3 regions of the Priestia sp. ABM2_011 genome follow, and region 2 is predicted to be linked to each of the others. Evidence: riboswitches for the same ligand, from Rfam matches in the RefSeq annotation. Region 2 holds a riboswitch; each other region holds the start of a gene.

Region 1 (6,269 bases), 160 kb from region 2:
GATATTATTAAATCCGAATTAAAAAGAATCGAAACCATTATTACAGAGTTTCTAGTACTCGCTAAGCCACAGGCCGTAAAGTTCGAAAAGAAAAATCTAGCTGCGGTTGTTAAAGAAACGATTGATTTATTAAATGCTCAAGCGCTTTTAGAAAATATTCAGTTTGAACTAAGTGTGTCCCCTCAGCTGCCAATGGTATACTGCGAGCCGAACCAAATTAAACAAGTACTAATAAATGTAATTAAAAACGCAATTGAAGTTACGTCAAACGGGGGAAGAATTTTTGTTGAGGTCTATTCTACAGAGCCGCACTACGTGACGGTCTCCATTCGAGATCAAGGAGACGGAATGCCCGAAGAGCGCATCAAGCGCTTAGGAGAACCATTTTATACGACAAAAGAAAAAGGAACGGGGCTCGGTTTGATGGTCTCATATAAAATTATCGAAGAACATAAAGGGCGAATTGAAGTGGAAAGCAAAATAGGAGAAGGAACAGCTTTTCGTGTTATTCTTCCAGCCTAAACAGAAAGGATAAGCGAGTATGTACTATGGAGAAATGAACTTATTTTCTGATTTGAAAATTTATATTGTAGCCTCGGAAAAAGGGGTTCAACATATTTGGTTTGATAGCGATGATCACAACGAGCAGCTTAAAAAACTTGTCCATGACGAGAATTATCACCTTGTGAAAGAAGCGAAGCGGCAGCTTCAGGATTATGCTGAAGGGCGCACGCTAACATTTGATGTGCCTTTGGATATAAAAGGAACAGACTTTCAAAAAGAAGTGTGGTTAACGCTTAAAGGTATACCTTATGGACAAACGTGGTCTTATAGTGATGTAGCGGAGTCTGTTAATCGCTCTAAAGCCGTAAGGGCTGTGGGACAAGCGAATCGTCGAAATCCACTGCCTATTATTTTACCTTGTCACCGTGTTATTGGTAAAAATGGAGCTTTAACAGGTTATGCAGGTTCCCAAACTCATATAAAAGAAAAACTATTAATGCTTGAAAGAAATGTAGCAAAAGGCGCTCTGGAGTTAAAATAACTATTCACCGTCTAATTTCCAGCCTTCTCCCTGCACAAAAACACCGTCAATTTGCTGAGGAGAAGGGAGGGAATTTAGTTCTTCATCTTTGGATAAATCGAATAGCTGATATTGCTGCTTGCGATTCAACGCTTTGTTTTTATCCGTTTTTTGCTCTGCACTCATTTTTACTCCTCCTTATTCAAAAAGAATCCCCTATAATATATGTAGAAAAATCAGAGAGTACTGTTACAATTGTGTTACAAATGCAGCCAAAAAGCGCTGTTTAATAAAAAAGGTTGAGACATAACAAAATCAATGTCATCTAAAGATGAACAACTCGTATAGATGAACTGAACCGCTTGTGACACCGCAGTTGATTTCCGTGCAAGACTTCGCTTTCCGCGGGCGGCCGCTGAGCCTCCTCGTCGCTTGCGCTCCTGCGGGGTCTCACCCCTTCCGTTTTCCCCGCAGGAGTCTTCGCCTTGCCCTCCAATCAACTGCTAGAGGGAACGAAACAGATAAAACGATATTTACCATCACAAAAAAACGAACCACTAATCAACATGTTGATTAGTGGTTCGTTTTGCAGTGGGGCTAAAATACTTTTGTCCCAGCCTCTTGTTATTGAGCAGATTGCAGCAAAACTTTTTGAATGGATTCAAAAGACGGGGAATGGATAACTCCATGCTCTGTAATAATGGCCGTAATCAGTTCGCTTGGCGTCACATCAAAAGCTGGATTGTACACAGAGATTCCGTCTGGAGCAATTTGCGTATCTCCAATGTGCGTTACTTCTTTAGGTGAACGTTCTTCAATAGGGATGCTGCTTCCGTCTTGAATAGATAAATCAAATGTGGACTGCGGCGCTGCTACGTAAAATGGAATACCGAATGCTTTCGCTAAAAGAGCAAGTCCATACGTTCCAATTTTGTTAGCCGTATCGCCATTTGCTGCAATGCGGTCAGCACCTACAATGATCCCATTAATTCCTTTTGTTTTAATGGTATGAGCAGCCATATTATCCGTAATCAGCGTAACGTCTACTCCCGACTGCTGAAGTTCCCATGCTGTTAAGCGAGAACCTTGAAGAACGGGTCTTGTTTCACAAGCAAATACTTCAAGCGGAATATCGCGCTGCTTAGACAAGTGAAAAGGTGCTAATGCTGTTCCATAATAAGCTGTAGCAATTGAACCAGCATTACATATTGTCATGATTTTATCTTTCTTTTTAAATAAAGAAAGGGCATGATCTCCAATTCGGTAGCACGTTTCTTCATCTTCTACTTGAATTTGAATCGCTTCATGAACAACTTTTGTTTTAGCTTCATTAACGGACGAAGCGGATTCAGCGCTTTTCGCTACGCGGTCCAATGCCCAAAATAAATTGACGGCAGTCGGGCGTGAACTAGCTAAATACTGTTGATCTAGAGCTAGCTTTTTGTTAAATTCCTTGACTGAATCCGTGTCATAGCTAAGCGCAGAAAGAGCAAGACCAAAAGCCGCCGTAATGCCAATTGCAGGGGCTCCGCGTACTTTCAAGGTAGTGATAGCATCCCATACGTCTTTAATGGTTTGCAGCTTAATATATTCAACTTTGCCAGGAAGCTGCTGCTGATCTAATAAAGTAATATATGATTCATTCCATTCCACTGAGCGCGGAAGTGATAGTGTATTTGTCATGCTGATACCGATCCTTTCATTGTGTACATTATTCGTTATCGAAGTAAATGTTCAAATTCATTTGGTGAAACGTCTTGTTGGTGCAGAAGTAAATAGCGTCCAATTTTTAACGCAGTACGTTTAGCGTTAATTTTTCTTTCCTCTGAAGAAATTTCGTCTAAGTCCGCCACGTGAGCTAAGCCAATCGTACGTCGAATGATTTCACACCCTGCATATCCAACAGCATCTTGCCACGTTTGCGTTAAAATTTCATGTAACAAGCGCTCATCTTTAGCGAAAGGTTCAGTGTTTTCAGAATGCCAAAGCGCAGTAAAGGTATCTTTAAATACGTTCCATGTGTTCGTAATGTGTGCAAATAACGGTTCGCGATCTGTTTTTCGAGAAAGAGCATTTAAAAATAAATTTGCAACAAATTGGCCTAAATCGAATCCAAACGGACCGTAAAAAGCAAACTCTGGATCAATCACTTTCGTTTCTTGACTGCTAGCAAATATGCTTCCTGTATGTAAATCACCGTGAATTAGCGTTTGGGCATTTGTTAAAAATTTATATTTTAATTTTGCTGCTTGTAACTTTACATCTCCATCGTTCCACAATTCTTCTACATCAGGACGCAGCGCTTCTTCAAATTCATTTGTATCGATATCAAAAAAAGGATCTGTAAAAACTAAATCTTCCGTAATATTGCATAAGTCCGGATTGCTGTACTTGACGACTTCTTCTTTTTTATCCTGAGGCTTTAAGGCAAAATCCGACGTTTTGAACGCAATATGTCCTAGAAAAGAACCGATATGCTGTGAAAGCAGGGGATAACTTTCTCCTTGAATAAGTCCGGCGCGGGAAATCGTTAAATGAGACAGATCTTCCATGACCGTAACAGCAAGCGTTTCATCGTGGTAATACACAGCTGGTACGAGTTCAGGGGTAAATGCACCGAATTGCTTGAGCGCATTGCTTTCAATCGTGGCACGGTTCAAGGATAGAGGCCAGCTCTCGCCTACAACTTTTGCATAAGGAAGTGCTTGTTTGACGATAATGGATTTATTCGTTTGATCATTTATGATGTGAAAGACGAGATTTAAGTTGCCATCACCGATTTCACGGGCAGTCAGTGCTTCTGTGGCATCAAAGAGACCTAGCTTTTTCACAAGTTTGATTGCTGAAATTTCTGTTAAAGGCTGATACTTCTCTGTTTTTGTTGTTGACATTAGAATCCCTCCATAGTTTATTAAACTGATTTGTTTACTAAGTTAATAGGTTTAAGAATGTATGGAGGCTTTTATAATTTTAGAAAATATAAAAGCCTCTTTCGTTGGAAAGAGGCTTGATTGTAGTGTTCAAACCTCTTATCTGCCAGAAAGAATTACTTTCTGTTGGAATTAGCACCGTGCCTTTGTAAAAACATGTTTTACGGGTGTGATCCATCTTAGGATGGAATGACGGTCGGTTGCTGGGCTTCACAGGGCCAAATCCCTCAGCCAACTCTTGATAAGAGTACGATTACTTATTCAATTTTGATTTGTTTGAAAATTTTATGTTATCTGGTGAAAATCGTATCATGCAAAAAAACGGCTGTCAATACATAATTAATAAAATTCTGTGCGGCGATCTGTAAAGACAGGAATTTGTTTACGAATTTCTTTTACAAGTTCCAGGTTAACGTCGGCACTTAAAAGTTCTTCGCTATCGCCAGCTTCAGCGATTATTTCTCCCCACGGATCGATGACTAAGGAATGTCCGGCAAATGTGTTATTAGGATCTTGGCCTACACGATTACACGCGATTACATAGCATTGATTTTCGATTGCGCGGCTAATGAGCAGTGCTTTCCAATGGGCAAGTCTTGGAGCCGGCCACTGAGCAACAACAAATAAGACTTCTGCTCCGCTGCTAGTATGCACGCGAATCCATTCTGGAAAACGAATATCGTAACAAATAACTCCTGCGCATAAAGACTGTTCAAGTGTAAAAAGATTTTTTGCTGTTCCTGCTTCTAGATAGAGGTGCTCATCCATTAATTTAAATAAGTGCAGCTTACTGTATTGTGATACTTCACGACCTTTTCGGTCAAAAATATACATCGTATTTGTGACGCCTTGCTCTGTTTTTTTCGCGATCGAACCTGCCACAATATTTACTTCGTTCGTTTTAGCAAATTGAGAGATTAATTGCTTGGCCTGCTGTCCTTCATCATCGGCAATTTCGTCTAGCCGCGTCAAATCATAAGCTGTATCCCATAGCTCAGGAAGCACAAGGATGTCAGGGTTTTCTTTTAGAGCTTCCGTCATTTTTTGTTGAATATATTTTCGGTTTTTAGTTGGGTTTCCAAACGCAATATCAAGCTGCAAACACGTGATTTTTACACTCACTTTATCATCCGTCCTTTTTTTAGTAGTTGAAAAAAATGACTTTACAAGTTGAGTATTACAATATATTATTTGTGACTAGAATTTCAAGAATTTTTTGAGAAGGTGTGCGATGATGAAACAATTTGAGCAATCGGAACTATTAAAAAGTTTACCAAAACAATTTTTTGCATCACTTGTAGGCAAGGTAGGAAAAGTAATGGCCCAAGGGCACGACGTTATTAACTTAGGGCAGGGAAATCCTGATCAGCCTACTCCTTCACATATTGTAGAAACACTCCAAAAAGCAAGTGCTAATCCTATGCATCATAAATATTCTCCATTTCGGGGGCACCAGTTTTTAAAAGAGGCCGTTGCGACTTTTTATAAACGAGAATATGGCGTTGATGTGGATCCTGAAAAAGAAGTAGCTATTTTGTTTGGCGGGAAGGGTGGACTTGTAGAAATTCCGCAGTGCTTATTAAACCCTGGAGATACGGTGCTGGTTCCGGATCCTGGATATCCTGATTACTGGTCTGGAGTAGAGCTTGCAAAAGCAAAGATGGAAGTGATGCCGCTCACGGCTGAAAATCATTTTCTGCCCGTATACGAAGAGATAGGTGAACGTGCTAAAGAACAGGCAAAGCTCATGTTTTTAAACTATCCGAATAATCCTACCGGTGCAGTGGCAACGGCAGAATTTTTTGAAGACACCGTGGCGTTTGCTGCCAAGCACGATATTTGTGTGGTACACGACTTTGCCTACGGAGCCATTGGATTTGATGGTAAAAAGCCAATCAGCTTTTTACAGACTCCTGGTGCAAAAGAGACGGGAATTGAAATTTATACTCTTTCTAAAACGTATAACATGGCGGGATGGCGAGTTGGATTTGCTGTAGGAAATGAAAGTGTAGTAGAAGCTATTAATCTTCTTCAAGATCATATGTATGTCAGCCTCTTTGGAGCGGTTCAAGAGGCAGCAGCGGCAGCTCTGTTAGAATCTCAACAATGTGTGAATGATTTAGTTAAGCGCTATGAATCTAGACGCAATACCTTTATTCAAGGGCTTCAAGAAATTGGTTGGGACGTTACATCTCCAGCGGGTTCCTTTTTTGCATGGCTAAAAGTTCCTAAAGGATATACTTCTGAACAATTTTCAGATTTACTTCTTGAAAAAGCCCACGTTGTAGTGGCACCTGGAGTAGGCTTCGGAACAT
Region 2 (6,269 bases):
AAATGTGCACCTTCTATAAGTGGAAAAAAACGCCGAAGACATTCGTAGTTCTTCGGCGTTTTTTTGCAATAAAGATGAGTGTTTAGAGAAATTAAGAGCGGCGAGTAGAACGGCGAGAGCGGCGAGTAGAACGGCGAGAGCGGCGAGTAGAACGACGAGAGCGGCGAGTAGAACGGCGAGAGCGGCGAGTAGAACGACGAGAACGGCGAGTAGAACGGCGAGAGCGGCGAGTAGAACGGCGAGAGCGGCGAGTAGAACGACGAGAGCGGCGAGTAGAACGGCGAGAGCGGCGAGTAGAACGGCGAGAGCGGCGAGTAGAACGACGAGAGCCGCGAGTAGAACGGTGAGAGCGGCGAGTAGAACGACGAGAGCCGCGAGAAGAGCGACGCGTACCGCGGGTAGAACGGCGAGAGCTGCGACGAGAGCTACGAGAAGAGCGACGCGGCTTTGTTAGTGGACCGGCAGTTGGCTCTTGAAACATAAAAGATTTCAGTTCTGTACATTCTAGGGCTTCAGCAGCCTCTTTAATTTTTTCAGCTGTAATATGCAATACAAAAACCTCCTTGTCAATTGGACTAGGTCTTGCATTAATAGAATACGCGATGATGCTTGTCCTTGATATGAGTCAAAAGTGGAGTTTGCGGAAATAGTTGATGCTGCGGGGTATCATGGAGAATTTACCCTTCATATACTTTAATAATTGAAGAAAGGTGGTCGAATCATGAAGCAAAAAGAAATCCCTCAATACGCTCTGTTTGTGAATGTAAAAGATTTAAAGGAAATGCAAAGAGATATTTGGTCAGAAGAAGCGGTTCAGGCAACGATGAAGTTTAACAAAAAACGCTACGATATTGATTTGCTCCTAAGAGGTTCCCATATTCGGAAGATGAAGAAAAAGTCATATTATATTGAATTTTATTCTCCGAAAATATTTCAGCGCGCCAAAGAAATACACCTAAACGCTGAATACAAAGATCCATCGCTTATGCGCAACAAATTGTCCCTCGATTTTTTCTCTTCTTTAGATGTTTTATCTCCCCACTCTCAGTTTGTCACTCTTAAGATTAATGGGAAAAATGAAGGAATATATCTTCAGCTCGAATCGGTAGATGAACTATTTTTGAAAAAAAGAAATTTAGCGGATGGATCCATATTTTATGCAGTGGACGGAGATGCTAATTTTTCTTTGATGAGCGATTTGGATAAAAAGCCAAAAACAACTTTGTTATCTGGATATGAAGATAAAGCAGTGAGAGAAGGAGACGAGGAAAAATTAGAAAAGTTTATATTTAATATTAATACATGGACAAATACGGAATTCGAACAGAATATTGAGAAGTACCTGAACGTCGACCGCTACTTATCTTGGTTAGTCGGTATTATTTGTATGCAGAATTACGACGGTTTTGTCCATAACTATGCGCTCTATCTAAATCATGAAAGCGGGCGCTTTGAACTGATTCCATGGGATTATGATGCAACTTGGGGAAGAGATGTAAATGGAAAAGTAATGGAAGGAGACTATGTCCGTGCACAAGGATTTAATACGCTTACAGCTCGCTTACTGGCGGTGAACAGCATTAAAAAGCGATATGTTCAAAAAATGAACAATGTTCTAAATAATCAATTTACAATAGAATACATGAAACCAATCATTTATCAACTGCATGAGTATATTGCTCCATATGTATTAAAAGATCCTTACGTAAAAGATAACTTGGAGCAATTTTATAAAGAACCCGAATTTATGCTGTCTTTTATAAAAGAACGAACAGCGTATATTCAAAATAACCTTTTGACTCTTTAAAAAGAGATAGATTTATAGGCAATTTATAGGCAACAGTGGATTTTGTTAATAATAGGCAAATGCAGGAAATCAATAGCTGTACATGATACGTATATATACAGTATGAATGACCAATAAGGATAATCAATAAGGAGGAAAAACAATGAGTAACTATTACTACGACCAAAATCAAGATCAAACTCAAAATGCAAATCGTAGTCGCGCTCGCAAAGTTCAACAAGCTGAAAGCACGGGCTACTCTGCCCATTTTAAACCACTAAAAGGGAGAGTAGTGACTGTATATCGCGGGGGGCCTGAATCTAAAACGGGATATTTAATTGACGTTCAATCAGATTATTTAACACTTGCTCTTGAAACAAATCAAAATAACAACCAGCAAAATAATCAGCCGGCTCAGCTTATTCCACAGCAGCAGTATACATTTATTTATTATCAGCTTGCCCATGTTAAAAGCATTACAGAGGATACGAAGTCTAATTCGGCACAAACATTTTCTGGATTTAATAGTGAAGTAGAACTTCACAGAGCTAACACATTTGCAGGTACTCTATTATTAATGAAAGATAAGCAGGTGCAAATAAATCAAGGTGGTCCAGAGAAGAAAGTGGGTAAAATCCTTGACGTATTAGGCTCATTTGAATCTGCGTATGTCGTATTATTAACAGAAGATGACGGCGTCGTTTATATCAATGTAGAGCATATAAAGAGTGTAAGTGAAGTTGTAAGCAAAAATACACCTGTTGTTCCGCAAAATCCATTATTAGTTGAAGAAACACCTGATTATATCAAAGCGAAAAGTTTTAATGAACTGTTTGAAGAGTTTTCACATAGATGGGTAGCTATTAACGGTGGAGGCCCAGAGGCTGTGGAAGGTGTATTAGTTCAAAGCCGCAGTGGAAACTTTACTCTTGTACAAAATAATCAAGTTTTACGTTTACAACCAAGACACGTAAAAACCATTGCCTTAGGATCAAAAGGATCTTTCAAGCAAAATGAAGAAAATTCTGAGCAAAATGGAGATACAAATGAAGAAGATTCTATGCAAGAGTCAACTACAGTAGATAGAACCGGAGGTCGCACGGATGGCCGTACTGGAGACCGTACCGGAAGACGTACAGGAGGTCGCACAGACGATCGCTCGGGAGGACGCCGTACGGGTTCACGCTCTTCAACACCAGGTGAAAAAGTTATTAAAACGAAAAATTATCGTTGGAAAGCATGACGAACTGGAACGTAAAAGGTGCTTATAAAGCACCTTTTCTATCATATAGGAAAAAGGAGGAGAATGAGAATGAGTATGAATCATTATATTGATAAAATTGTTGAAGTCGATATATCAGGGAAAACAACGTTTATAGGAAAACTTGTTGATCTCGGGTTAGATGTAATGGTTTTATATAATGGACATGATTATTTGTATATTCCTCTTTTACACATACATCGCTTGCGAGAGGTTTCAGAAGAAGATTATACACCTTTACGAACCATAGAAGAGAACTTAATAGAAGAAAGTCAGCGGATTTCTTATCGTAATATTTTACAGCAGGCAAAAGGAAAATTTATTGAAATTTATGTAACAGGAGGAAAATCATTGCATGGCTATATTACAAGCGTGCTGAATGATTATCTTGTGTTTTATTCTCCAGTATATAAAAATGTCTTTGTTTCTTTACATCATTTGAAATGGCTTACCCCTTATAGTAATGAGTTAACCCCTTATTCTTTAAGTGACAAAGAGCTCCCAGTAAGGCCTGCCTCTGCACCTTTTGTCAGAAACTTTGAAGAGCAGCTTAAAAAATATGAAAATCAACTGGTCGTATTAGATTTAGGGGATCAATCAGAAAAAATTGGCGTACTTAAAGAAGTTTCTAATAATATTGTTGAACTAATTACGGCAAATGGAGAAAGTATGTACTGGAAGTTAGCTCACGTAAAATCTGTGCACTTGCCTTAGAAAAAGAGACCTTGGTGTCGTCTCTTTTTTTATGTGCTTATCAGGACAAGTATATTGAATAAACAAATGAGATGATTTAAATTTTTTAGAAAATTATGTTGACAATAAAGAAAATCTTTATTAAAGTTAGTAACAACAAACGTTAACCACCAACAATTATATAGAACTCTTATCAAGAGTGGCGGAGGGACTGGCCCTGCGATGCCCGGCAACCATCAAATGAAACATTCATTTGAACGGTGCTAATTCCTGTGGAACATCAGTATTGTTCTAACAGATGAGAGAAATCGTGTATAAACGAACACTCTTCCATCTGTGAAGAGTGTTTTTTATTTTGAGTTAAGGAGAGAAATAGATGAAAATTGAAACTTTATTAGTTCGTTCAGGAGTAGGTCGTGACCCTTCAACAGGTTCTATTACAACACCCATTTACCAAGCATCAACATTTGCTCATCCTGCTTTAGGGCAAAGTACGGGATTTGACTATGCACGTACGGCAAACCCTACTCGTACAGCATTGGAAGAAGCAATTGCTGCTTTAGAAAAAGGCGAAGTAGGAGTAGCATTCGCTTCAGGAATGGCGGGTGTAATGGCAGTTTTAGCACTATTTAAAAACGGAGATCATTTAATTGTATCAGAGGATTTATACGGAGGAACGTACCGAGTACTAAATGAAATCTTTTCAGAGCAAGGAATTACTGTTTCGTACGTCAACACAGCCCATCTCGAGCAAGTAAAAGATGCGCTTCGTCCCAACACGAAAGCTCTATTTATTGAAACACCTACAAATCCAATGATGCACGTGACTGATTTGCCAGAAGCAATTGCGTTAGCTAAACAGCATGATTTGCTTACTATCGTTGACAATACATTCATGTCCCCTTACTATCAGCGTCCTTTAGAGCTCGGAGCAGATATTGTGATACATAGTGCAAGCAAATACATTGGGGGTCATAATGATGTAGTTGCTGGTCTTGTAGTCGCTCGATGTAGTAGCTTAGGAGAGAAAATTCGTTTTTATCAAAATGCAGCTGGGGCAATCTTAGGTCCACAGGATAGCTGGCTGTTATTGCGCGGTATTAAGACGCTAGCGCTTCGTATGGAAAAACATAACGAAAACGCACTGAAAATTGCAAATTGGCTTACTGCTCATGATTCCGTGGAAAAAGTGTATTACCCTGGTCTTGAAACACATCCGGGCTATGAAATCATGAAGAAACAAGCAACTGGATTTGGAGGCATGATTTCTTTTGCTGTCTCACACCCTAACATCGTGTCAGTACTTTTAGAAAATGTTAAAGTTATTACATTTGCAGAAAGCTTAGGAGGCGTGGAAAGTTTAATGACATTCCCAGCTCGTCAAACACACGCTGATATTCCGGAGGAAATTCGAAATCGTGTCGGAGTAACAAACTGTTTACTTCGATTATCAGTTGGAATTGAGCACGCAGATGATTTAATTAAAGATTTGAAGGAGGCATTTGATGCATACCAACAATAATAAACATAGATTTGGTACGAACTTAATTCATGCAAATACAGGAATTGACGGTCATTTTGGAGCGGTTAACGTACCTATTTATCAGGTATCTACATTTAATCAAGAAGATGAGACGAACAACGGCCGCTATGACTATTCTCGTTCAGGAAACCCAACGCGTGAGGCTTTAGAAAACACTATTGCTCAGCTAGAAAATGGATACGCTGGTTTTGCTTTTTCATCAGGTATGGCTGCTATTTCATCGGTGTTATCTATTTTTGAATCAGGAGATGAAATTTTAGTTTCACACGATACGTACGGCGGGACATATCGTGTATTAACACGACTATTTTCAAAGTTTGGTATCAAAACAACTTTTGTTGATACAACGAAGGTTGAGAAAGTAGAAGAAGCTATCACAAAAGATACGAAGGCTATTTATATCGAAAGCCCTTCAAATCCATTTTTACAGGTAACGGATATTAAAGCAGTAGCAAGTTTGGCGAAGGAGCACAATCTCCTTACAATTGTGGATAACACGTTTTTAACACCTTATCTACAGCAGCCGATTGACCTTGGTGTAAATATTGTCATTCATAGTGCTACAAAATATATCAGCGGCCACAGTGACGTCATTGGCGGTTTAGTTGTAGTAAGCGATGAAAAGCTAGCGGAAGAAGTAAAGTTTGTACAAAATGCTTTTGGTGCTATCTTGGGGCCACAGGATTGTTTTTTACTGCTTCGAGGCATTAAGACATTAAAAGTTCGTTTAGATCAGCAGTTAAAAACAGCGCTGCAGTTTGCAAAGTGGCTTGAAGAACAATCTCTAGTGAGCCGTGTATACTACCCAGGCTTAAAAAGTCATCCGGACCACAAACTCATTTCAGAACAAGCAAATGGATACGGAGCTATGATTTCTTTCCAAGTGCAGGATGAAGAAGTAGCACGACATATTTTACAAGGAGTCAAATTAGCTTCAATTGGAGTTAGTCTAGGTGCAGTTGAATCCATTCTCACGCATCCTGCAA
Region 3 (6,269 bases), 2.4 Mb from region 2:
CTAAAGTAATTGTGAAGCAAGGATCAGATATATTACCCCCTGCTTATGTAGCTTCCATGTTAAAAAACATTGAGGCATTAGGATTTACAGCTTCAACTTCTTTAATTGATCGGTTACTCACTCTTCCGTTCTACGAATTTATGTCTTTTTATGAGCAGCTTCTCTTATCTTTAAAAAGACTTGTTGGCGCTCATGTCAAATATAAACCGATGTATCCTAACTTTCCAAACGAAGTCATGCAAGCTTCCGAAGCAGAACTATACATAAATGCCGTACTTCACTATCTGACTGGGGTTTTACCAAACAGTGAAAAACAAGATGTTTTTCCACTGTTAGATACTACAGATTTACGGATTATTGACCTCGGAACAGATGAAGAATTTGACCTTATGATATGCCAATTAATTGGTGCCAATACCTCATTATCGCAAACGGATCGAGCAGACATCGAATGGTCTCTTATCAATTTACCGGCATTAGATCTACTTCCAGCAGTCATTCCTCAAAAAGAAAATGCTGCATTTGTTAGCTCAGTGTTAATTAAGACAAAAAAACTACCTATTGATGTCTTGTCTTCTTATTTTAAAACAGCAACAGATGTCTTACGTTTGGCAACCGCTTTATCTGATGGCGATATTAGCCTTTCATCACCCACTTTATTTAAGAAGTTTAGTCGTTTTGAACGCCGAAGCTTGTTGCAGCTGCTAGAAAGCACTCCAAACGTAGAAGAAGATATGTTTCGTTATAAAGTAAAGTGGATTCGTTTAGGTGAAATTTTACATCCTGGAGAATACAAACATCGATTTCCTCATGCTGCTAAAGGATTCGATACTGTTCGGAATCATAAAAGACCATTGACGTTCTATAGTAAATTAGAGAAAGCACTCGAGCAACAAGACGTCTCAAAAGCAGTTTCACTTTTAGAAAAACGTCCAGGTGACTTTGCTAGACGAATTGACCATTTGCTGCGCTTATCTACTGGGGAACAAGAAGCTGCTTCTATTATTACAGCATTTGCAGCGGTCGCTCATCACGTCTCTACGCCAGTACTGCTTCAGCTCTATTCACATATGAAACATCGACATCATAGACAAGATATGCGCGTAGTGTTTCCAAAAGGGAATGTGTCCAAAGTAATGGCGCTTGATAATCCCTTACCCTCTCTTCGTAAAAATCTTTGTGATGGTGTAATAGATGCATGCAAAGATGCTTTACATGACCGTTTTGCTAAGTTGCCACCTCTTGGAAATGTATGGCTTGATGAACGTTTGCGTGAACAAACTATACCGTTTTCACAGCGTTCAAGCAGCAAAACATTAAAAACGATTAGCAGGGGAAGTAAATTAACAATTCCTGAAGGCGATACGCTTCGTTTTTTCATTTGGTGGAAAGAAGGCTTTGCAAATGGTGAACATACCGGTAGTGTAGATATTGATTTATCTGCCGGAATTTACGATGAAAACTGGCAGTATAAAGAGCATATTTCTTATACAAACTTATCTTCAAAAAGCTTCAAAGCTTTTCACAGCGGAGATATTACATCTGCTCCTAACGGGGCATGTGAATTTATTGACTTGCATATCCCTACGATTCTAAAAAAAGGCGGCCGTTATATATTGATGAACGTTTATTCATTTTCTGTCCAGCCTTTTGTTATGCTTCCCGAATGTTTTGGAGGATGGATGATGAGACAGCACATAGAGTCCGGCGAGATATTCGAACCTTCTACCGTACAAAATAAAGTAGATCTTGCTAGTGATTCCACCATCTCCATCCCTTTAATTTTTGATTTACAAGAGCGAAAATTAATCTGGACGGATATTTCGCTGCATCACCATGTTGAATTTGAAAATAATCTTGAACAAAACAATGGTTCGGTCTCTCTTATGGGAAAAGCCATGACAAAGCTGTTAAAGCCAACGCTTTATGATCTTTTTTCATTTCACGCACAAGCTAGAGGAACACTTGTCCATGACAAACAAAAAGCTGACACTATTTATTCGCTTGATGAAGGTGTTACTCCTTATGATATTGAAACAATTATTGAAACCTATCTAAACTAATTATTTATAGGAAAGTAAGAACAAATAAACGAAAAGACCTCTTTCCAAGAAAGAGGTCTTTTCGTTTACTTCACTAGCTTTTGCTCAGTCCCAGCTGAACCTTGACTTCGTTTATGAAATCCTTTTGCGTAGTACGCAATAATAAGACCGATAAACCATAGTGGTCCGATAACAACTGCAATTCTTGTATCTGGATTGTACGCCATAAGAACAACCACCAGCGCTAGGAACGCAAGTGACACATAAGACGTTAACGGAAATAAAGGCATTTTGTATTTTAACTTTGCCTCTTCACCTTTTTTTAGCGTTTTGCGATACTTAATTTGAGAAAGCAAAATAATTCCCCAAGTCCAAATCGCACCGAATGTTGCAATGCTTGTTACCCACGTAAATACTTTGGCAGGCACAATGTAGTTTAACGCTACTCCGACTAATAACGCACCCGCTGATGCTAAAACAGCTTTTCCAGGTACGCCGCCTTTTGTCAGCTGACCGTATCCTTTTGGAGCTTCTCCGTGCTCTGCTAAGTTAAACAGCATACGGCCTGTACTAAAAATACCGCTGTTACAAGAAGAAAGAGCTGCTGTTAGCACCACAAAGTTAATAATGCCTGCCGCTGCTGGAATCCCGATTTTTTCAAATGTTAATACAAACGGGCTTCCCTGTGAACCAATTTCTTGCCAAGGATAAATCGACATAATGACAAATAATGCACCAACGTAGAAAATAAGAATACGCCAAAAGACCGAATCAATCGCTCTTGCTAGAGATTTTTCTGGATTTTTCACTTCTCCCGCGGTAACGCCGATCATTTCAATTCCTAAATATGCAAACATAACCATTTGCAGCGACAGTAAAATACCTTTGAATCCGTTCGGGAACAGCCCGCCGTTGTCCCATAAGTTTTTAATACCCGTCGCAACGCCGCCGTTCCCGATTCCAAACACAATCATTAATAATCCAACGGCAATCATTAACACAATCGCTAAAATTTTAATAAGTGCAAACCAAAATTCCAGTTCACCATATGCCTTAACAGCTAAGAAGTTAACTGTTGTCATGATGACAAGCGCCGATAACGCCCAAATCCAGTTTGGTACATCCGGATACCAATATCCCATATAAATACCAACGGCTGTAATTTCAGCCATACATGTTACAACCCATAAAAACCAGTAGTTCCAACCTGTTAGATAACCAGCAAGGGGCCCTAAATAGTCGCGCGCGTACTTGCTGAATGAACCTGCAACAGGTTTTTGAATCGCCATTTCTCCAAGTGCTCTCATAATAAAAAACATAATCATTCCGCTAAATCCATACGCCAATAATATTCCCGGCCCTGCTAATTTAATAGCAGATGCAGATCCAAGAAACAGCCCTACCCCTATGGCTGCTCCTAAGGACATCAGCGTCACATGTCTTTCTTCTAACCCGCGTTTCAATTCTTTCCCCTGAGTTTTCCCCTGCATAAACGTCTCCCCTTTTTCCAATCTGTCAAAACGAGATGAATACAGCTTTTTTGTTAGCGCTTTCATATAAATTTATGCTAAAAGTCAGCTAGGCTGTATATTTGTATTCTATCACCTTTCTCTCGTTTTTCTTTTGTCGAAAAACAAAAAAATTATCGTATCATTTTGTTTAAACGCACAATTAGACGTAGACACTGCTTTTTTACTATGTATTTATTATCGCACCTAAGTAATAGTATTTTTTTAAAAATAGAAAAACGCCGACTCAACTCCGTCAGCGCATCGTTCATTTTATGCTTTTTTATAAAACTAGCATTTATCTCGCGGGTTCAAAAGTTTTACAGCCAGGTTCTTCCGTTTCAGAAACATGGTGACTACTTTCAGGACTCACAACGTAAATGGACTCTGCACTGCATTTATTTCCCGATTTCCAATACATGCACTCATTCACTTCACATAATACACCTTGGGCCACTGTTATCCCTCCTTTTTTTGTCTTATCTATTTACTACCCGAAATAGAACGCTTCTAACATTTACATGCAAAAAAACCGCTTGTTTATCAAGCGGATCCTTTTACTGCGTGTGTTCAACATACTGTTTTTTAGCTAAATATAATTCACGACTCAGCGTGATCCGCCGTTCTCTCAAGTTCCTTAATTTAACTTGAAACTGTTCATTAGTTGGCTCTTCTTGAATTAAGCGATACGTAAAAGAAATATCTTCATTTAACTGTTTAAAATCTTCCCATATTTCTTGAACGAGTGCGGATTGTTTGTCTTCAAATGAACGATTTTGCTTCGTTTTTAGCGCGGCTAAAATTTCCTGCTGCCACGTTTCGTCTTTTAGTTCTTTTGCTAACAAGTATAGATCTAAATAATCATCAACGCTTAGCGCCTGTTGTGTATTTTTCAATGTCATCACCTTTTCTATACGAAATGTTTCTTCCTAAGAAGAGGATTTCATCATAGAAAAAGATTCCTCTTCTTATCTGTCAGAGCTAGGCTATGCTGGAATTAGCACCATTCAATGATTGTGGTTGCTGAGGCTTCAAAGGGCCAGTCCCTCCACCTCTCTAGATAAGAATATTTCGCTTTTAAATTATTTCTGACTATTCTAATATGTTTTATAGGTTACGTCAATAGCTTTTCAATAAAAAGAAAAAAGAAGTAAAATATGGTATGATTTTATAAAGGATGGTGAGCACATGAAACGATATATGTTATCTGCTTTTTTGGGAAGCTTGCTGCTGCTTCTTAGCATTGCTTTTTCATCTACTTTCCACGTTGCAATTGTCAAAACAACCGGAAGCATTGGAGGGATTATTTTAGCAGCGGCGGCTTTAGTTATGAACGCGCTTGAAGATCCCCCTCCTCAGGTAATACAGGTGCCGGAGCTGTTGAATCACTGGATAAAAGCACCGTTTGGGCTACTTATTTGCTTTTACTTTCATTACCGAACCTCATCGCATGTATAACATCTTATGTTTTATGGACTCGCTGACATTCACCAACATTACGGACGTTTTGCCACCTGTAGGCTCATTGATATTTGTTTATCTACAAATCCAAGTTCACGGTACACATGCTGTGCAAAATTCCCAGCATGAACGCTGAGTCTGATTTCAGGGTATCCTTTGATAGACAATTCATCAATTGCTTTTTGCATTAACGGCTTGGCTAGACCTTGCCCGCGGTATTCTGGTAAAACATATAACTCGTAGATAAAGCCAATTTCTGCTTTTGAAAAGAAGTCGGCAGATGGACCGACAAAAACCCAGCCTGCAAGTTTATTTTCTTGTCTAGATACTAAATAATAACACCCTTTTTCAAGGGCATTATCAATTAGTTCATTTACGCGTTCAGTTGACGGTTGAAACTGATGCGTTGTTCCTTCAAACAGCGCATCAGCAGATTTCGTCCGAATTTCCTGTATTTCTTCTTCAGTAGCTTTTGCAATCATCACAATCTCTCCTTTCGTGTTCGTTTTCCACATACAGAGATAAATTCCTGCAAAAAAAAGTCTTCGCCTAAGCGAAGACTTTTATTTAAATTCAAAATGTTCTTGATGGTTGCCTTGTTCATCCGTCCAGTTAATCATGATGTCTAAGCCTGCCGCTTTTCCAGGAACAGCAAAATTGGCATAGCGAAAACGCTGACCGCTTTTGCTTAAGTTAGACCTTTCAATAGGAGAAAACAAGCTGTATTTCGCCTTATTTTTTCCTTCGTGCCTAAAAGCTTGGACCTGCACACGCTCTACGTCTTTTCCAATGTTTTCAACGGTTAATCCATATGTATGATAGACGTTATTTTTCCACTTTAGCTGATTATCTCCCGTCATGCTCGCTTTTGTCAGTTCGACCGACCATTGTTCAGATGATTTCTTCATTGGAAGTTTCTCAATCGAAAGAGCGCTGACATGAATGGTTGCAAAAGCAAGCCAAACAAAACAAAAAGTGCTGACTGTATAAAGTAGTCTTTTCATAGATTTTGATCTCCTTAGAAATTTTAGTAGTAGCATCTCCTATTACCTTAAAAATTATGATAAACACTTTAACAAAAAAGCCTCTCCATTCAGGAGAAGCTTCTTAATTAATGCATCAGCAAATCTTTTTGTTTGTCTAACGAGTGTTTTGTATATAAATCTCTTTCAATCGCATATTTAGGACGCTGTTTCACTTCGTTGAAAATCTTGCCAATGTATTCTCCGACAAGACCTATTCCCATTAGCTGCAGGCC

Evidence for each region. A riboswitch is a leader RNA that binds a small molecule or an ion and turns the genes downstream of it on or off. The one in region 2 is predicted to bind S-adenosylmethionine.
Region 1: it holds a riboswitch for S-adenosylmethionine, as region 2 does, so the genes downstream of both, mtnK (S-methyl-5-thioribose kinase) here and ACXAE4_RS20760 (trans-sulfuration enzyme family protein) in region 2, are expected to answer to the same signal.
Region 3: it holds a riboswitch for S-adenosylmethionine, as region 2 does, so the genes downstream of both, ACXAE4_RS08125 (hypothetical protein) here and ACXAE4_RS20760 (trans-sulfuration enzyme family protein) in region 2, are expected to answer to the same signal.

Annotation. Positions count from the first base shown of each region.
Region 1 covers NZ_JBSWUB010000001.1:4,060,989-4,067,257, reverse strand. Annotated here, with positions in the region: gene ACXAE4_RS21630 (PAS domain S-box protein) at 1-522, shown strand, start outside; gene ACXAE4_RS21625 (methylated-DNA--[protein]-cysteine S-methyltransferase) at 542-1,045, shown strand; gene ACXAE4_RS21620 (hypothetical protein) at 1,046-1,210, opposite strand; gene ACXAE4_RS21615 (hypothetical protein) at 1,285-1,524, opposite strand; gene mtnA (S-methyl-5-thioribose-1-phosphate isomerase) at 1,649-2,707, opposite strand; gene mtnK (S-methyl-5-thioribose kinase) at 2,743-3,915, opposite strand; SAM riboswitch class I at 4,051-4,202, opposite strand; gene ACXAE4_RS21600 (carbon-nitrogen family hydrolase) at 4,294-5,076, opposite strand; gene ACXAE4_RS21595 (pyridoxal phosphate-dependent aminotransferase) at 5,189-6,269, shown strand, end outside.
Region 2 covers NZ_JBSWUB010000001.1:3,899,175-3,905,443, reverse strand. Annotated here, with positions in the region: gene ACXAE4_RS20780 (CotG/ExsB N-terminal domain-containing protein) at 92-550, opposite strand; gene ACXAE4_RS20775 (CotH kinase family protein) at 722-1,807, shown strand; gene ACXAE4_RS20770 (spore coat protein) at 1,950-3,029, shown strand; gene ACXAE4_RS20765 (hypothetical protein) at 3,099-3,761, shown strand; SAM riboswitch class I at 3,928-4,045, shown strand; gene ACXAE4_RS20760 (trans-sulfuration enzyme family protein) at 4,117-5,262, shown strand; gene ACXAE4_RS20755 (trans-sulfuration enzyme family protein) at 5,246-6,269, shown strand, end outside.
Region 3 covers NZ_JBSWUB010000001.1:1,547,528-1,553,796, reverse strand. Annotated here, with positions in the region: gene ACXAE4_RS08140 (TerD family protein) at 1-2,063, shown strand, start outside; gene alaP (alanine permease AlaP) at 2,129-3,532, opposite strand; gene ACXAE4_RS08130 (DUF1540 domain-containing protein) at 3,849-4,007, opposite strand; gene ACXAE4_RS08125 (hypothetical protein) at 4,108-4,452, opposite strand; SAM riboswitch class I at 4,516-4,617, opposite strand; gene ACXAE4_RS08120 (hypothetical protein) at 4,739-5,008, shown strand; gene ACXAE4_RS08115 (GNAT family N-acetyltransferase) at 5,047-5,493, opposite strand; gene ACXAE4_RS08110 (hypothetical protein) at 5,575-6,015, opposite strand; gene ACXAE4_RS08105 (glycosyltransferase family 2 protein) at 6,123-6,269, opposite strand, start outside.